DNA from 2 places in the Anabaena sp. 90 genome. Region 1 is predicted to be linked to the other one. Evidence: riboswitches for the same ligand, from Rfam matches in the RefSeq annotation. Region 1 holds a riboswitch; the other holds the start of a gene.
What was found. Region 1 has a riboswitch for cyclic di-AMP ahead of ntrB (nitrate ABC transporter permease). Riboswitches for the same ligand answer to the same signal wherever they lie in the genome.
Positions count from the first base shown of each region.

Region 2: another riboswitch for cyclic di-AMP. It lies ahead of ANA_RS21630 (universal stress protein); the one in region 1 lies ahead of ntrB (nitrate ABC transporter permease).

Region 1 covers NC_019427.1:802,527-810,050, forward strand. The annotation lists gene ANA_RS03650 (ABC transporter ATP-binding protein) at 1-613, opposite strand, end outside; gene ANA_RS03655 (ABC transporter substrate-binding protein) at 645-2,087, opposite strand; gene ntrB (nitrate ABC transporter permease) at 2,170-3,015, opposite strand; cyclic di-AMP (ydaO/yuaA leader) riboswitch at 3,115-3,311, opposite strand; gene rnc (ribonuclease III) at 3,533-4,267, opposite strand; partial or broken gene ANA_RS28090 (Swt1 family HEPN domain-containing protein) at 4,328-4,690, opposite strand; gene ANA_RS03670 (XisH family protein) at 5,097-5,513, shown strand; gene ANA_RS03675 (XisI protein) at 5,501-5,836, shown strand; gene ANA_RS03680 (GUN4 domain-containing protein) at 5,886-6,602, opposite strand; gene ANA_RS03685 (NADP-dependent isocitrate dehydrogenase) at 6,881-7,524, shown strand, end outside.
Region 2 covers NC_019439.1:623,850-631,373, forward strand. The annotation lists gene hemE (uroporphyrinogen decarboxylase) at 1-435, opposite strand, end outside; cyclic di-AMP (ydaO/yuaA leader) riboswitch at 1,356-1,469, shown strand; gene ANA_RS21630 (universal stress protein) at 1,627-2,271, shown strand; gene corA (magnesium/cobalt transporter CorA) at 2,826-3,977, opposite strand; partial or broken gene ANA_RS25435 (NAD(P)H-binding protein) at 4,353-4,808, shown strand; partial or broken gene ANA_RS21645 (SDR family NAD(P)-dependent oxidoreductase) at 4,963-5,193, shown strand; partial or broken gene ANA_RS27945 (cupin domain-containing protein) at 5,249-5,374, opposite strand; gene ANA_RS21650 (BON domain-containing protein) at 5,540-5,983, opposite strand; gene ANA_RS26770 (hypothetical protein) at 6,206-6,406, opposite strand; gene ANA_RS21655 (sensor histidine kinase) at 6,530-7,524, shown strand, end outside.

The sequences.
Region 1 (7,524 bases):
GATGATGTTCCCAAATATCTAATACTTGACGTTGCAATTTACCACGAGTTAAGGCATCTAAAGCCCCAAAAGGTTCATCCATTAATAACATTTTGGGACGAATTGCTAAAGCCCTGGCAATACCCACTCTTTGTTTCATTCCTCCAGAAATTTCATCAGGATATTTGTCTGCGGCTGCGGTTAAGTTTACCATTGCTAAATGTTCATTGACAATGCTAATTTTTTCAGCCCGATTGGCATTTTTCAAAACTTCATCTACTGCTAAACGGATATTTTCACGGACTGTTAACCAAGGTAATAATGAATAATTTTGAAATACCATCATTCTATCTGCTCCTGGTTTCCGAATCTCTTTACCATCTAAGCGAATTGAACCAGATGTAGCTTTTTCAAAACCACCAATTATTTTTAATAATGTGGATTTACCACAACCAGAATGACCAATTACAGAAATATATTCATCTTCACCAATGGTCAAATTAACATTATCTAAAACTGTGAATTCTCCTTTATCCTGGGTTGGATAAGATTTAACTAAATTCTCTACTTCCAAAAATCCGTTACGGGGTAAAATTTCTGGAGAAGTATGATCTTTTGAAATCGTATATTCCATGATTAATTCCTTTTGATATAATTAGCTATTTTTAAGACATGAAAAACTGAGAAGGAGCGTTAGCACGAATATCAAAACTATTGAGATATCCTACAGGATCACTAGGATCAAATCCTTTTTTATCTATAAATGCTTCAGGAGGTTCAACTTTATAATCATCCTGGGGACATTCAATTCCCATTTCTGCGGCTATGTCTCGATATAAATCGGTTCTCCAACCTTTTGCAGCTACTTCTTTGGCGTTTTTAGGAATTTCTTTGATTTGTCCCCACCGGGCTGCTTGAGTCATTAACCAAAGACTGCGAGAACGCCATAAAAATGTGGAATGTTCTCCTATTTCATGGGGAATACTATTAGGAAGATCATAAAAAATTGTGGTATCATCTGCTTTGATAGTTCTGTCTTTACCATCAAAACCACCATAATTATAATTGCCAATAATTCCCGGTCCAGTAAACTTAGTAATAGGAACACCCGGCTTTTTAGGTTTTGCCCCAGTGAAAGAACGTTGTGTGAGTAATTCGGCTATTTCTTGGCGATTTTCGGGTTTTCCACAATATTGACAAGCTTCGATCATTGCTTTCACCAAAGAACGGTAAGTTTTGGGATAATTGACAATAAAAGATTCCATTACTCCCAGGAGTCTATCTGGGTGTCCTTGCCAAATTTCCTTACCTTGGGCAAAGGTAAAACCGATACCTTCATTACCTGTAATTGCTCTAGTGTTCCAAGGTTCAGCAACCATGTAAGCTTCCATTGCCCCAATTCTCATGTTTGTCACCATTTGCGGTGGAGAAACAATGATTACCCGAAATTCCTTTAAAGGATCAACACCCGCAGCAGCAGAAAGATAGCGAGCAAAGTATTCATAAATGGCAGAACTGAGGACTACAGCCCAAACTTTCTTTTCCGGGGGTTGTTTGTCAAAATAGCCGCGAAAGTCCCGCCCAAAGGCTTCTAAAGCCCCATCACCGTATTTTTGCTGATATTCAAACCAAGGACGGATGCCATAGTCCCACATATCCTTACTCATGGTCATAGCGTTACCATGACGGTGAATGGTCATTGCTGCACACAAAGGAGCATGACGCGCCCCTTCAGCCCCTATTCTAGCGTTGGTAACTGCACCAGAAACGACGGGGGAAGCGTCGAGACGACCAAAAATTAAGCCGTCGCGGGAAGTAGCCCAACTGGCTTCGCGGTTGAGTGTGACATTTAAACCATATTTGCGGAAAAATCCTTTTTTCCAAGCGATCGCAAATGGCGCACAATCATTAACAGGAACATAACCCACAGTAATGTCCGATTTTTCTAAATCTTGGGATTTAACTACAGGTGTCACCGCTAAAGCTTCTTCTGTTAATCCCCTAGCAGACCTATCTCCAGAAACTGCACAGGATGATAAAAATAAACCTGCTGTAGTCGCACCTATTCCCGTAATAAAATCTCTGCGAGTTAAATGATTTTCAGTCATAATTTATCATTTGGGATTTTATGAAAATACAAATTCATCTGCGTTTATCCGCGTTCATCATCTTCTATCTGCGTTTAAATCATTAACTTCCTGAACGGTGAGTAACTAACTCTTGAAGTTTTCCCACACCGTAATCTAAAATCAACCCAGTTAAGCCAATTACAAACACGGCTAAAAATACAGAACTCAGATTTAAACGACTCCATTCGTCCCAAACAAAAAATCCTATTCCTACCCCACCAGTGAGCATTTCTACAGCCACAATTACCAGCCAAGCTATCCCCAAACTAATTCGCAAACCTGTAAAAATATAAGGCAAACTTGCAGGTAAAATAATTTTGGTAATCTGTCCCCAGCGGTTCATTCCCAAGACTTGTGCTACATCTAAATAATCTTTAGGAACATTAGAAACTCCCAACGCTGTATTAATAATAGTTGGCCACAGCGACGTAATGAAAATCACAAAAATAGCGGAAGGATCTGCTAAATTGAACAGAGATAAAGAAATGGGCAACCAAGCCAGTGGTGATACTGGTTTAAAAATCTGAATAATGGGATTAAAAGCCAGCATTGCCGGTCTGGACATTCCGATCAAAAATCCCAAGGGAATGGCGACTAATGCACCCAAACCAAATCCTAATATTACCCGCCGTAAACTTGCTAATAATAACCAACCAATGCCTAAATCACCGGGACCTCTTTCATAGAATGGATGTAAGATATAGTCCCAATTAGCAATTAAAGCTTCTGGTGGTGTGGGCATTAATTCATGATTAGCTAATGCTACTATCCACCACAATAAAATAATTCCTAAACAGCCTAATGCTGGGAATAAAAAAGTATCTTGAAAAATTACAAGTTTGGCTTTTCTCCAAACAGTTTGTCCCGCAACTGCAAAAATGGCAGCTATATTTAGTTGCAATATCATTTATTTCACCTCAGCAGAGTTAAGCTTGGATACGCAAATATTAACTAGTACCAACCTTGGACACTGATGAGATCAGAACATAATTAAAATTCTGTCTCTTCAGTCTCCTCTCAATGCCTACGAAGTTAGCTGACGGGCTAGGGTTGAGAGATCCCCTTTTTTGCTCAATTTTAGATTTGATTTGAGTTTTAAAGCTTAAATTCCTAAACTCATCAAGACAAAAATACGCCCCACAATTTGGTTCCTCCGTTCCAGCACTATTAACTGAAATGTACTGGATTAAGCTGACTTACTCAATCATGAATAATGATAGAACATTAACATTTATATTCAGTAATAACATCAGTAGTTGTCATGAATATTAATTTCCGGCGATTATAAATCGCTACTACACAAACAAAGTCCACCTGCGTGGACTTATTAAAAATCAAGACCTTTGAACCCACGTAGCTGGGTCTTGTCTATGTAGCTGCGACTTCTAGTCGCCAAATCAAGCAGAAAATCAACAATTATCAATCTAATAAACCTGATTTTTCCATTTCGCTAACGCATCTTCAGCAGCAGCTTTTTCGGCTTCTTTTTTATTCTTTCCTTTACCTTCTCCCTTTTCTTTACCTTCTACTAATACTTTAGCTCTAAATTCTGGCGCGTGAGATGGTCCCCCTATTTGTTCCGTTACATACTTAGGGGGATTTGTGATACCTTTAGCTTGTACCAATTCTTGAAACCGATTTTTGGAATCTACATTAGAACGGATTTCTACAATGTGTTTTGAGGCATCATTAAATAATATTTTAACAATCTCACGGAGTGGTTCAACATTACGATTATTATCTAAATAGTAAGCGCCAATTACAGCCTCAAATGTACTACTTAGTAAGTTAGGATTTTGAAAACCGCCATCTCTAATTGTTCCTTTTCCTAATCTCATTCTAAAGTCTAAACCTACTTCTATAGCAAATTTTGCCAGTTGTTTTTCTTCTACTAATGCGGAACGAAGACGAGTTAATTCATCTTCTCCTTTTTCAGCAAACTTTTCATAGAGATATTCACCGCTTAAAAAATTGAGAATAGCATCACCGAGAAATTCTAAGCGCTCGTTATGTTCCCCTTCTCCGGGGTTTTCGTTAACATAGGAACGATGGGTTAATGCTTGACGCAGGAGTTTTTCGTTAGAAAATATCAGAAGTTTGTGTACATCAGATAGTTTTTCTTTAATACGAGCTTCTTCCGCTTTTTCTGGAGACAACATTTTCAAAACATCTTGCTTTTGCTGTTCAATAATATCTAGTTCAGATGCGGAAATTGCTTTCATAATTCTTGTCATACTATCAAGAGCGCGATAAGTATCATCTGTGGAAAACCTTGATTGATGCGCCCATTTATTTCTCACGTCAATTAACTCACTGACTAAAGCACGTTCAGCATTACTGAGTTTTTTCTTGAAAACATTATCCCACTGCTTGATAATTAATTTTAGTAGAACTGAAACATCTTCTTGTAAAGTTTCTTCTAAATTTCGTCTAAGTGTTTGATCCTCAGATATACAAGATTTTGCAACTACTAACCAGCGATCACCATGCACTATTCGCATTTCTTTTTCTATATAGGAATATAATCCTTGAGATAGAGTAGCTAAAGCTCTATTAATTCGCTCGTGATTACTAATGGCCATTGAACTTTGCAATAAAATTATACAAATATATATAATTTTACTATTTTTAATAATATATTGTCTATATAAAAATTCGTAAAATTACCTAAGATTAATTAGGAGATTGTTTAAGTAAGTACAATACAGCCTATTTTATCTCGATCCAGTATATAATGGTGAGTAAAAACACACACAATAGTATTAAAATGTGTGCTTTATTTATGTACAAAATACTAGAAAATAAATTTCAAGTTAGATATATAGGACTAATATTTGATTTTTGAAATATACGTAGGGTGGGCATTGCCCACCGTAGGGGGATTTTGGTGGGCAATGCCCACCCTACACTACTTAAAATTTTTCAAATATCATTTATGATTCCTATAGTAAAATATAATAATATATAAAAAGACTAAATTTTAAACCAATGCCAGCTAAAGATATTTTTCATGATGCTGTGAGGAAAGGATTAGAAAAAGAAGGTTGGGTAATCACGGATGATCCTTTGAGGATTGAAGTTGGTGATGTAGAAATGTATATTGATCTTGGGGCTGAAGAAATTCTCGCTGCTGAAAGAACTGGAGAAAAAATAGCAGTGGAAATTAAGAGTTTCACTGGTACATCTAATATTTCTCAATTTCATACAGCAGTTGGCCAGTTCTTTAATTATCGTTTCGCATTAGAACAAAAAGAATCAGAAAGAGTTTTATATTTAGCTGTTCCTTTGGGTGTTTATCACGCTTTCTTTCAATTGCAATTTATCAAAACAGTTGTCGAACATTATCAACTTAAAATCATTGTTTATGATCCGATTCAGGAGGCGATTCTAGAATGGAAAAACTAAAGCAATATCAAAATTATGTTCAACAAGTTATCAGAGAGTATGCTCAAATAGGTTCAAAGAAAGATGAGATTGAGCAACAACTGATTTTTGATCCCGTTGGTAATCATTATCAGTTAATGTATGTTGGTTGGAAGAACAGACGCAGACAGCATGGTTGTGTTTTACATCTTGATATTAAAAACAACAAGATTTGGATACAACATGATGGAACGGAGATTGGTATTGCCGATGAATTAGTTAAATTGGGCGTACCAAAAGAAGATATTGTCTTAGCTTTTCATGAGCCTTTGATGAGACAATATACAGGCTTTGCAGTTGGTTAATTTCAGATCCCCGACTTCTTTGAGAAGTCGGGGATCTAACGGGATCTAACTACTTATTCCAAGCAGGATGACACAACAGAGAAGACATCACCCGCACACCACGCAATTGATTAGAGAGGGGTAAATGACCTCTAGGGGCGGTTAAATCCCAGGTGAACCCGTTAGGATATCTTGTCCAGTTATTACCATTCTTCCAGTCAATTTTTGGCCACAAGTTGACCCAATTTTTACTTAAACCTAACCAAATTTCGCGCTGGACAGAAAAGCCAAATTTACCTTCTGAGTGAACTACCCAGAGTTGATTAATGGTGCGTAAGTCTTGAATTGGTAAACTTTCTACTTCTGTAAAGTATAGCCATTTTCTTTTTACTGCTTGGGGACCTGCTGCTTCACACATCTTTTGAATTGTCAAGAGGTCAGCGGCTTGAAAATCTTGATCTGCAAGTAGCTTTTGCAAAGAATTGTAACTGATCCCACAGTCCGATTTTAGAGGTACAATTCCTTCAGGAAAGTTAGTTTGTAGAAATCCTTGACTTGTCGGTGCATCAGTATTGTAGATGACTTGGTAGACTTTGCCATCAATCCAAGTTGCTGGGGTATCACGACGTTTCAGCAAAAATTCCTTCAACACATCTAACCCATCATTACCCAAGTCAGCTAACTGCGGGATGATTTGTTGTTGGACTTTTTCGGACCCAGCGATTAACTTTTGGCGGAGGGAGTCGAGATCATTTGTAGTGCCTGATACAATCATTGGGTCTGTCATGCCGTTACTCGTGTTAGCGTGAGCGTGAATAAACTATCTACTGCTATCGGTTATTCTACAAAATGAAAGCCGAATAGCGAAAAGTAGTTTACTCCGAATCTTGGGTAAAGTTGGCAAGCCCTTGAGTATATATCTGAAAGAATCACTCACGGTGGCTTTAGCGAAATCCTAGCCCACAATACTTTATCAGGTAAGGAGTTACAGAATCCAGGAGTTACAGAAATTATGACTCCTGACTCCATACCCGGTGAATTTCTTCTATTTGGAATTTGTGAATTATGTACGAAAAGATTACTCCTCCCACCACCGGCGCGAAAATTACCTTCAAAAATGGTGAACCGGTTGTTCCTGAAAATCCCATTATTCCCTTTATTCGCGGTGACGGTACGGGTATAGATATTTGGCCGGCGACGGAAAAAGTGCTTGATGCTGCGATCGCTAAAGCATACAATGGTCAAAGAAAAATTAGCTGGTTTAGGGTTTATGCTGGTGATGAAGCCTGTGATTTGTACGGCACATATCAGTATTTGCCCCAGGATACATTGACGGCTATTAAAGAATATGGCATAGCAATTAAAGGACCTCTAACTACTCCCGTTGGTGGTGGAATTCGGTCTTTAAATGTGGCATTACGCCAAATCTTTGACCTTTATACTTGCGTGCGTCCTTGTCGTTATTACGCTGGGACACCTTCTCCCCACAAAACTCCTGAAAAACTGGATGTGATTGTTTATCGGGAAAATACGGAAGATATTTATTTGGGGATTGAGTGGAAGCAAGGTAGTGAAATCGGCGATCGCCTGATAAAATTCTTAAATGAAGAATTGATACCCGCTACCCCAGAACACGGTAAAAAGCAAATTCCCCTCGATGCTGGTATCGGTATCAAACCCATCAGCAAAACTGGTTCTCAGCGTTTAGT
Region 2 (7,524 bases), on a different replicon from region 1:
AAAGCCTAACACCGTTGATTGATTGCCTACTTCCTGCCGTAATGCTTGCAAAATCGTTCTGATAAACGGCAGTGCTGCTTCTGGTTCTAGAGGACGCAGTTGTTCAATTTGTTCTTGGGTGCGTATGGGCGAATAAATAATCGGTCCCTTCCCTTCCGCAATATCCATGTCAATCCCCATTCCTGGTAAGGGGGTGACAATATCGGAAAACAAAATTACTCCGTCGGGTTGGAAAGCTCTCCAGGGTTGGAGGGAAACTTCGATTGCTACTTCGGGAATTTCCGAGCGATCGCGGAATGAAGGATATTTGTCCCGCAAATCCCGGTATGCTTGCATATAGCGTCCCGCTTGTCGCATCATCCATACAGGGGGACGATCTACTTGTTCACCACGAGCGGCCCTAAGGAGGAGAGGAGCCGTTAAGGAAACACCCATTTAACACTTCGTCCTAAGTCACTTTTATATTTCACCATATAGCTTACCATCCTCCGATTCCCCTTGATCTGCCTATCTATACAGGTCTTAAGGTTGCTTGACTTAACTTAACAAAACGTTACGATGTTCTTTTCATATCTGGAATCTGGAATTGTAGATTTGAAAATTTTTACAACTAGGGAACTGGATTATGATTCTAACACACAAGCGTTGGTTATTATCTTATTGGTTGGGTATCTTAGCTGCTCTTTTATTCAATTCATAAATGAGATAAACATAAAATGCACAATTTTTTAAATTTCAAAAAAGAAAAATTACTGCGTCAATAACTCCCCCACCGTTCTGATGTTATTGATGATTATTGATTTCAAACAAAGATGTAAAATTATTCTTAGCGTCTTTACGCGAAATTAAATCAGCATATATCAAGTTATTAGTAAACGAAGTGCTAAAAAATGCTAATGACTCTGCAAAAATTAGCATTGTTAACAAACACTAGTAGTTTGTCAAGATAAAAATGATGGACTGTAGTGTGAGCGTCTCGCTCACGCGGGCTTTTCGGTCCGCACTACCAAAAACCCGTCAAAATAAATTTGACAGACTACTAGCTAATGATAAGCTTAACAGTAACAACCAATAAGTATGATGAACACAGTAGCAGAGGGATAAAACCAGAAGTTAATTTTTCCTAAACTTTGGTAAATAGCCATTAAACATAGTTTAACAATGAATTATGGCTAAATTCTGACTTCTAAATTTTTGCTAAGTTGAAGTAGTTTAAATCATTAAATATTAGAGAAAACAGGGTAAATCAGTAATTAAGCTGCTCACTACAAGCATATCCTCAATATTCTTAAACTTGACTTTATCTAAACCTAGTGTAATAGTATTACTATATTTTTAGTGGGTAGCCTAATCCAAATTCATGAAAGCTGAATTTGAAGCGGAGGAACCAAGTATTTGGGGCTAATCTTATGAGAGACACCTTCCAGTCTTAGCCCGTCAGCTAACTCCGTCGGCAATGGAAGGAACCTCCAAAACTTTGGCTGTAACAGCAGTTATGATTGGGGCTTCCTTAATCAATTGCGGATTTTGGATTTAAGATAAATCTAATATCTAAAATTGTTATCCCTGCTTCTCGTTGGTTAATCGTTTCAAGGGAGAGAAGTTAAAACTGTGAAAATCAAAACAATGTTGGCACGTTTGCAAAGTGCGATAGGTCGTGATGACTTAATTGAACAAATGGTGCTATTACCAGAGACTCAAAAATCATTTGCTAAAAGAGGTTCGCAGACAAAATCAGCTAACTTAATTGTCGGCTATAATGGTTCACCTCAAAGTCATACAGCCCTAGATATTGCCTGTTGGATTGCCTACCAAACGAGTTTAGCAACTAACTCGCAAGTTACAGTTCAAGCTGTTTATGTAGTAGAAGAAAACTGCAATTATCAGTATGTTGATATATTCAATGTTGCTGATAATAAAGCTCAATTAGAATGCCAATTAAGTAATATATCAAAGCCAGTCACGTTGCGATTAAATCAACCCAAAAGAACAGCAATTTTACCGCAGTTAGAAAGAGAATCGAGAACTTATCTCCAGGAAGCAGATAGAATTCTTTGGCAAGCAAAAACTTTAGCCGAAGAATGGCAGGGTTCATTTAAATCTCATTTACGGTTTGGTAACATTGTTAAAGAACTTAATCAGGTTGTAGAATTAGAAACTGCTGATATTCTATTTTTAGGCTGCAAATCTATCAATCATCCGCTGATTGAAACACTAGGTCATAATTTTCCTTGTGCAGTTTTAGGTATTCCTAATTGTATTGATGAATAATCTCGGTTTTCAATTACAGTAATTTGAAATTCCATTCTTACAGAGGAAACAAAGAACTGGCAAGAGGGTGGGGTCTAAATCTTCACCCAAAACTTGCTACTTACAGCACTTTCCGGCGCACAAATATTTGTACTGAGTTTTTTCATAATTAAAAATACTTAAAAAGCCTGTATCGTCTCCTTTTTAATTATTAATTTTTAATTCTGCCCTGCGGTACTAGCCAATTTTTAAGCGACAATAGGAACATAAGAAAATGGAGTTAATAAATAATACCTTCACCAAATTGGAAAAAGCCTTGATTCGTAACAAAAATGCCAAAGGTATTGAGGAAAATACTCCTTGTGTTAAATAATAACTAGTTAAGCACTAGTAGGTAGAGGTGGAATATGACAACCCAAAATTTGCTGATCCCTCATGCTTATACGTATCTGCTTGTGAAAATTGGTGTTTTAGTTCTAGCATTGTTGCTGTGGTTTATATTTACAGCAGCCCCTGTTATTTAATTGCATTCACCACTTAGAGATGTTTAATCAAGCGTCTCTATTTTATCGAATTTAGCGATGAATATCTTTTTGAAAATTAACAGAATTAGTCAACCAACCCCGTCGCCAAAAAAAGTATAGTAAACTGATTGCCACTAACGCCATTACTCCTAAACATAGCGGGTAGCCCCAATACCAATTTAATTCCGGCATATTGTGGGGTGATTTTTCGGTATTGAAATTCATCCCATATACCCCAGCAATAAAAGTCAAAGGAATAAAAATAGAAGAAACCACCGTCAGCAGTTTCATGATTTCATTCATTTTATTGCTAATTGCTGATAAATAAACATCCATTAAACCAGCTACTAATTCTCGATAAGTTTCCACTATATCCATCACTTGGACTGCATGATCATAACAGTCTCTTAGATAAATTCTCACATCATCACTAATTAATTCACTACCATCTCTAATTAAAGAATTAATTGCATCTCTTTGTGGCCAAATTGCACGACGTAGTTGTAATAATTCCCGCCGAATTTGATATATTTTTTGCAATGTTTGTTGACTAGGATTAACGATTACTTCCTCCTCTAAATCATCAATTCTTTCCCCATACAGTTCTAAAACTGGGAAAAATCCATCAATAATTGCGTCTAATAAAGAATAAGCCAAGTAATCACTACCTTGTCTGCGGATAATACCTTTATTCTTATTAATTCTCATTCTCACCCCATCAAAACAATCATGTTCTGGTTCTTCTTGCACTGTCAAAACATAATATTTACCTAAAACTAAACTCACTTGTTCACTATAAAAACCGCCATTATTATGATTAGGTACAACCATGTGGGCAATAATCACTAATTGCTCTTCATAATCCTCGATTTTTGGTCGTTCTACCATGTTGACAATATCTTCTAAAATTAGAGTATGTAAATCAAAAGTTTGACCTAAACGATGCAAAATATCTTTACTACCTAAACCTTGAACATCTACCCAAGAAACGGATTCTGTATCCAAATAATTAAGACATTCTTCTGGATAACTTATTTGTTTCTGAATCAGTTGAGTTTGGTTATAGTCAATCAGAAAAATAATTGGTTGTTCAGCATTTTCATCAACAATGATTGTTCCTGGTGGAGTTCCTGCTTGGTGAAAAAATTCTTTATCGCGTGACTTGTGGATAACTTTGGAAACTCGGCGAATTTTCTTAACCATAAATTTTAAGTCTCTAGATATTACTGATTTAAATCTTAACGCATATCATATAATACTTCTAATTTATCCAGATATAAAAAGCAGAAAAATATGCTTATGCAACCAAATCAGCAAACATTTTGGTTAATTGAACCTGAAGCAAAACCATTGCAGCAGATTATAGGTGGTGGTTTTATTTTACCAGATGGACAAGTAGCGATTGCTAGAATTTTACCACATTCCAGTTATGCCACCAATGCATCTCTACCATCTTTTCAACAACTGCAAAATCAACGAGGGAGAAAATTAGTATTTGGGGAAAACTCACTCAATGATTATCATCTCCAAGATTTTAAACTAGTAAGGGATCAAGATGTAACAGGTATCAGCGGCACAAAAGCCGCAAAAATGTTTAATAACAAAGTAGAAATTGCAATTGGTGATATCTGTAAACCCAGCACATTGACAGCAGCAATGGCAAATATTACCGCCATTATTTGTTGTACAGGAACTACCGCTTTTCCCTCTGCAAGATGGGAATTTAATCAAACCCCCAATATAATCGAATTGGTAATAACTGCATTTAATCCCCAATTTCTAGAAGACAAAGCGAAAAATACCCCGACTAAAGTTGATACTCAAGGTGTAATTAATCTGATCTCCGCAGCACCAAAAAACTTAAACCGCTTCGTGTTTGTTTCTTCCTGCGGAATTCTCCGTAAACATCAATTTCCTTTTAATATTTTGAATCTTTTTGGTGTACTTGATGCTAAAGAAAAAGGAGAACAAGCCATTATTAATTCGGGAATCCCTTATACTATCATTCGTCCCGGACGTTTAACCGATGGCCCTTAGAGGATGTTTGAAAAGTATCAGAATTAATCGAGATCCCCCCAACCCCCCTTACAAAGGGGGGCTAAATTCCTCAAAGTCCCCCTTTTTAAGGGGGATTTAGGGGGATCTGCGGGTGTCAGATCCCACACGAGAAAGTTTTCAAACATCCTCTTATACATCCTATGATCTCAATACCCTACTCAAAGCCACAAGTGAAGGTAAATTAAACGTCATTTTTGGAAAAGGAGATACAATTTCCGGTGATACTAGCCGAATTGATGTAGCTGCAACTTGTGTAGAAAGTTTATTTTATCAAAATTCTATTAACAAAGTTTTTGAAATAGTCAATCAAGGAGATAGACCAACTATAATTGATTGGCAAAATCTTTTTTCACAATTATAAAAAAGAGAGCAAAAAAACATGAATTATGAAACTCTTGTAGTGCGGGCATCTTGCCCGCTGTATTCGCACTGGCAGAATCAAAGATAATTGCTAATCGGTTAGAGTCACAGGGACTAATTCGGTATGCTTGATAATCTTTGGGAGATTTAATAATGGGAATTACACAACTATTATCGTACATATTTTTAATGGGTAATTAGTGATGAAGAAATGGGTAGAAAATACCCAAAAACAGGACTTACTAACTAAAGTAAGCCCTGATAGATTTTAATCTCAAGTTATACCCATTTGAAAAATAGATGATTGCAAAACCAATTCACTATCCCAATGGGATAAAATAGAATGACTAAAGTTTTTTCTCTGTCTTCACTTCAGCTTCTACTTTGACACTTTTCACACCAGCTACTTCCTTGATTAAAGTTTCAGCTTGTGTAATTTCTTGCTGAGAAGTTGCTGTTCCTTTAAGGATAATTGCCCCATTTTTGTTGACTACTTCCAACTTATTCTCAGGTAAACTGGCTTTTAGTTTTTTGCTAATTTCTGTTTTTAAGTCGGTTGTAGATGTAGAAGTTGCAGAAGGAGTTGCAGTAGAAGTTGCAGTAGGAGTTGCAGTAGGAGTTGCAGTAGAATTATCTATAATTCGCGTCGTATCAGAAGCGGGTTTGGCTGGTACAGCAGGAGTTTCACTGGTAGTACCAGTAGTTTCTGAACCTGTTTTTGGTGCTTCTTGACAACCAACCATACCAGCTAATAAAACGCTACTAACGAGAAAAGGAATGAGCTTTTTCATGTTGATTTCCAAAATTGAATACTTGAAGTGATGGATTTTACTGTGAGTGATGCCCAGGAGCAAATCTTAAAAAAGAATTAAATTGCCACACCCAAAAGTCATAAACCAAATACCTGAATAACTGACAATATGACAACTTTCCAATAACTAAATTAAAACGCTTTTATTGAAAAGAGCCAATTTAATTGTACTCATGGCTATAGAATATTGACGGTTTGATGCTCACCGATAGCCACTATCTCTATATTCTCTATCATAGAGACTCAGCCGCATCTTTTTTGGGATTGATAATTGGGGACTGGGGATTGGGGAAGTGGAGGAAGTGGAGGAAGTGGGGGAAGTGGGGGAAGTGGGGGAAGTGGGGGAATATTTCTTCCCAATGACAACTGACAACTGACAACTGACAAAGAGAGGATATTGCACCTTAATTGTTCGGTTATACCACTTTCTATCTTCACACTAATGACGATAATCTCGTAGATATAGTTTGCAAATGTCTAAATATAACCACCATTAGCTGCTGAAGCAATCAAGAGGTGAAAACCTGTGTACGAATGGATTTTGCCAAGTCTCAAGGAAGTTTTATCTGAAAATCAATCTCATCTTGCTGAGTGTTCCTCGGCTAAAGCAGAACAGCAATGGCGTGTCAGTCTCGCAGCCACGGAAAACTTGCTGTTGAAAACTTTAGCTGCAACTTCACCTGATACTACTCCAGGTTTGGTATTAGCCGCACCTGCACCTTTATTTAGTCACCCCCAACTAACACAACGGTTACAAACGGTAACTTTTACAGCCAGACCTTTTAACCCTTTGGCGTTGATGCCATTCATTATGCCATCAGAAATGGCGCGGAATATAAATAATATAGAAACAAATACTTCCGATCATACTACTTTTCAAGAATCTATCTTACCTTTATTACCGGCTGATCCTTTGGGTGCGGAACAGTTTTGTTTGGTGTTTACAGATAAATTTAGATTAGTTTTGGTTTTGGGGGAACATCAAAATGGTAAAAAAGAGTTTTTGTTTTCCTTTGAACCGGAAATAGTCAAAAAAGCTTGGCAATCTTTAGGTGCTAGGGTAGTTTTAACTAATCCAGAATTGTTTGCTGATTTAGATATTCAGGTGCAAAACTATCCTTTGGTTGCACCAGATTATCACACTATAATTCAATTTAGTCAGTTATTACTTCAAGAATTAACAATTACAGAAAATAATCCAGTTACACATACTTCATCACATTTTCATTCACCAACTCCACTGCCAAAATCTCCATCTCGTTCTGACATAGAATTACTCCAAGCCTTTGCCCATGAAGTTCGTACTCCATTGACAACTATTCGGATGATGACACGGTTACTATTAAAACGGCAGGATTTGCCGGGGAATGTGATCAGTCGTTTAGAAGTTATTGATCATGAATGTACTGAACAAATTGACCGGATGGAGTTATTATTTAAAGCAGCAGAATTAGAGAATTTATCACAACCTTTAAAATTGGCTAATTCACACTTGACCCCAATGTGTTTAGAGGATATTTT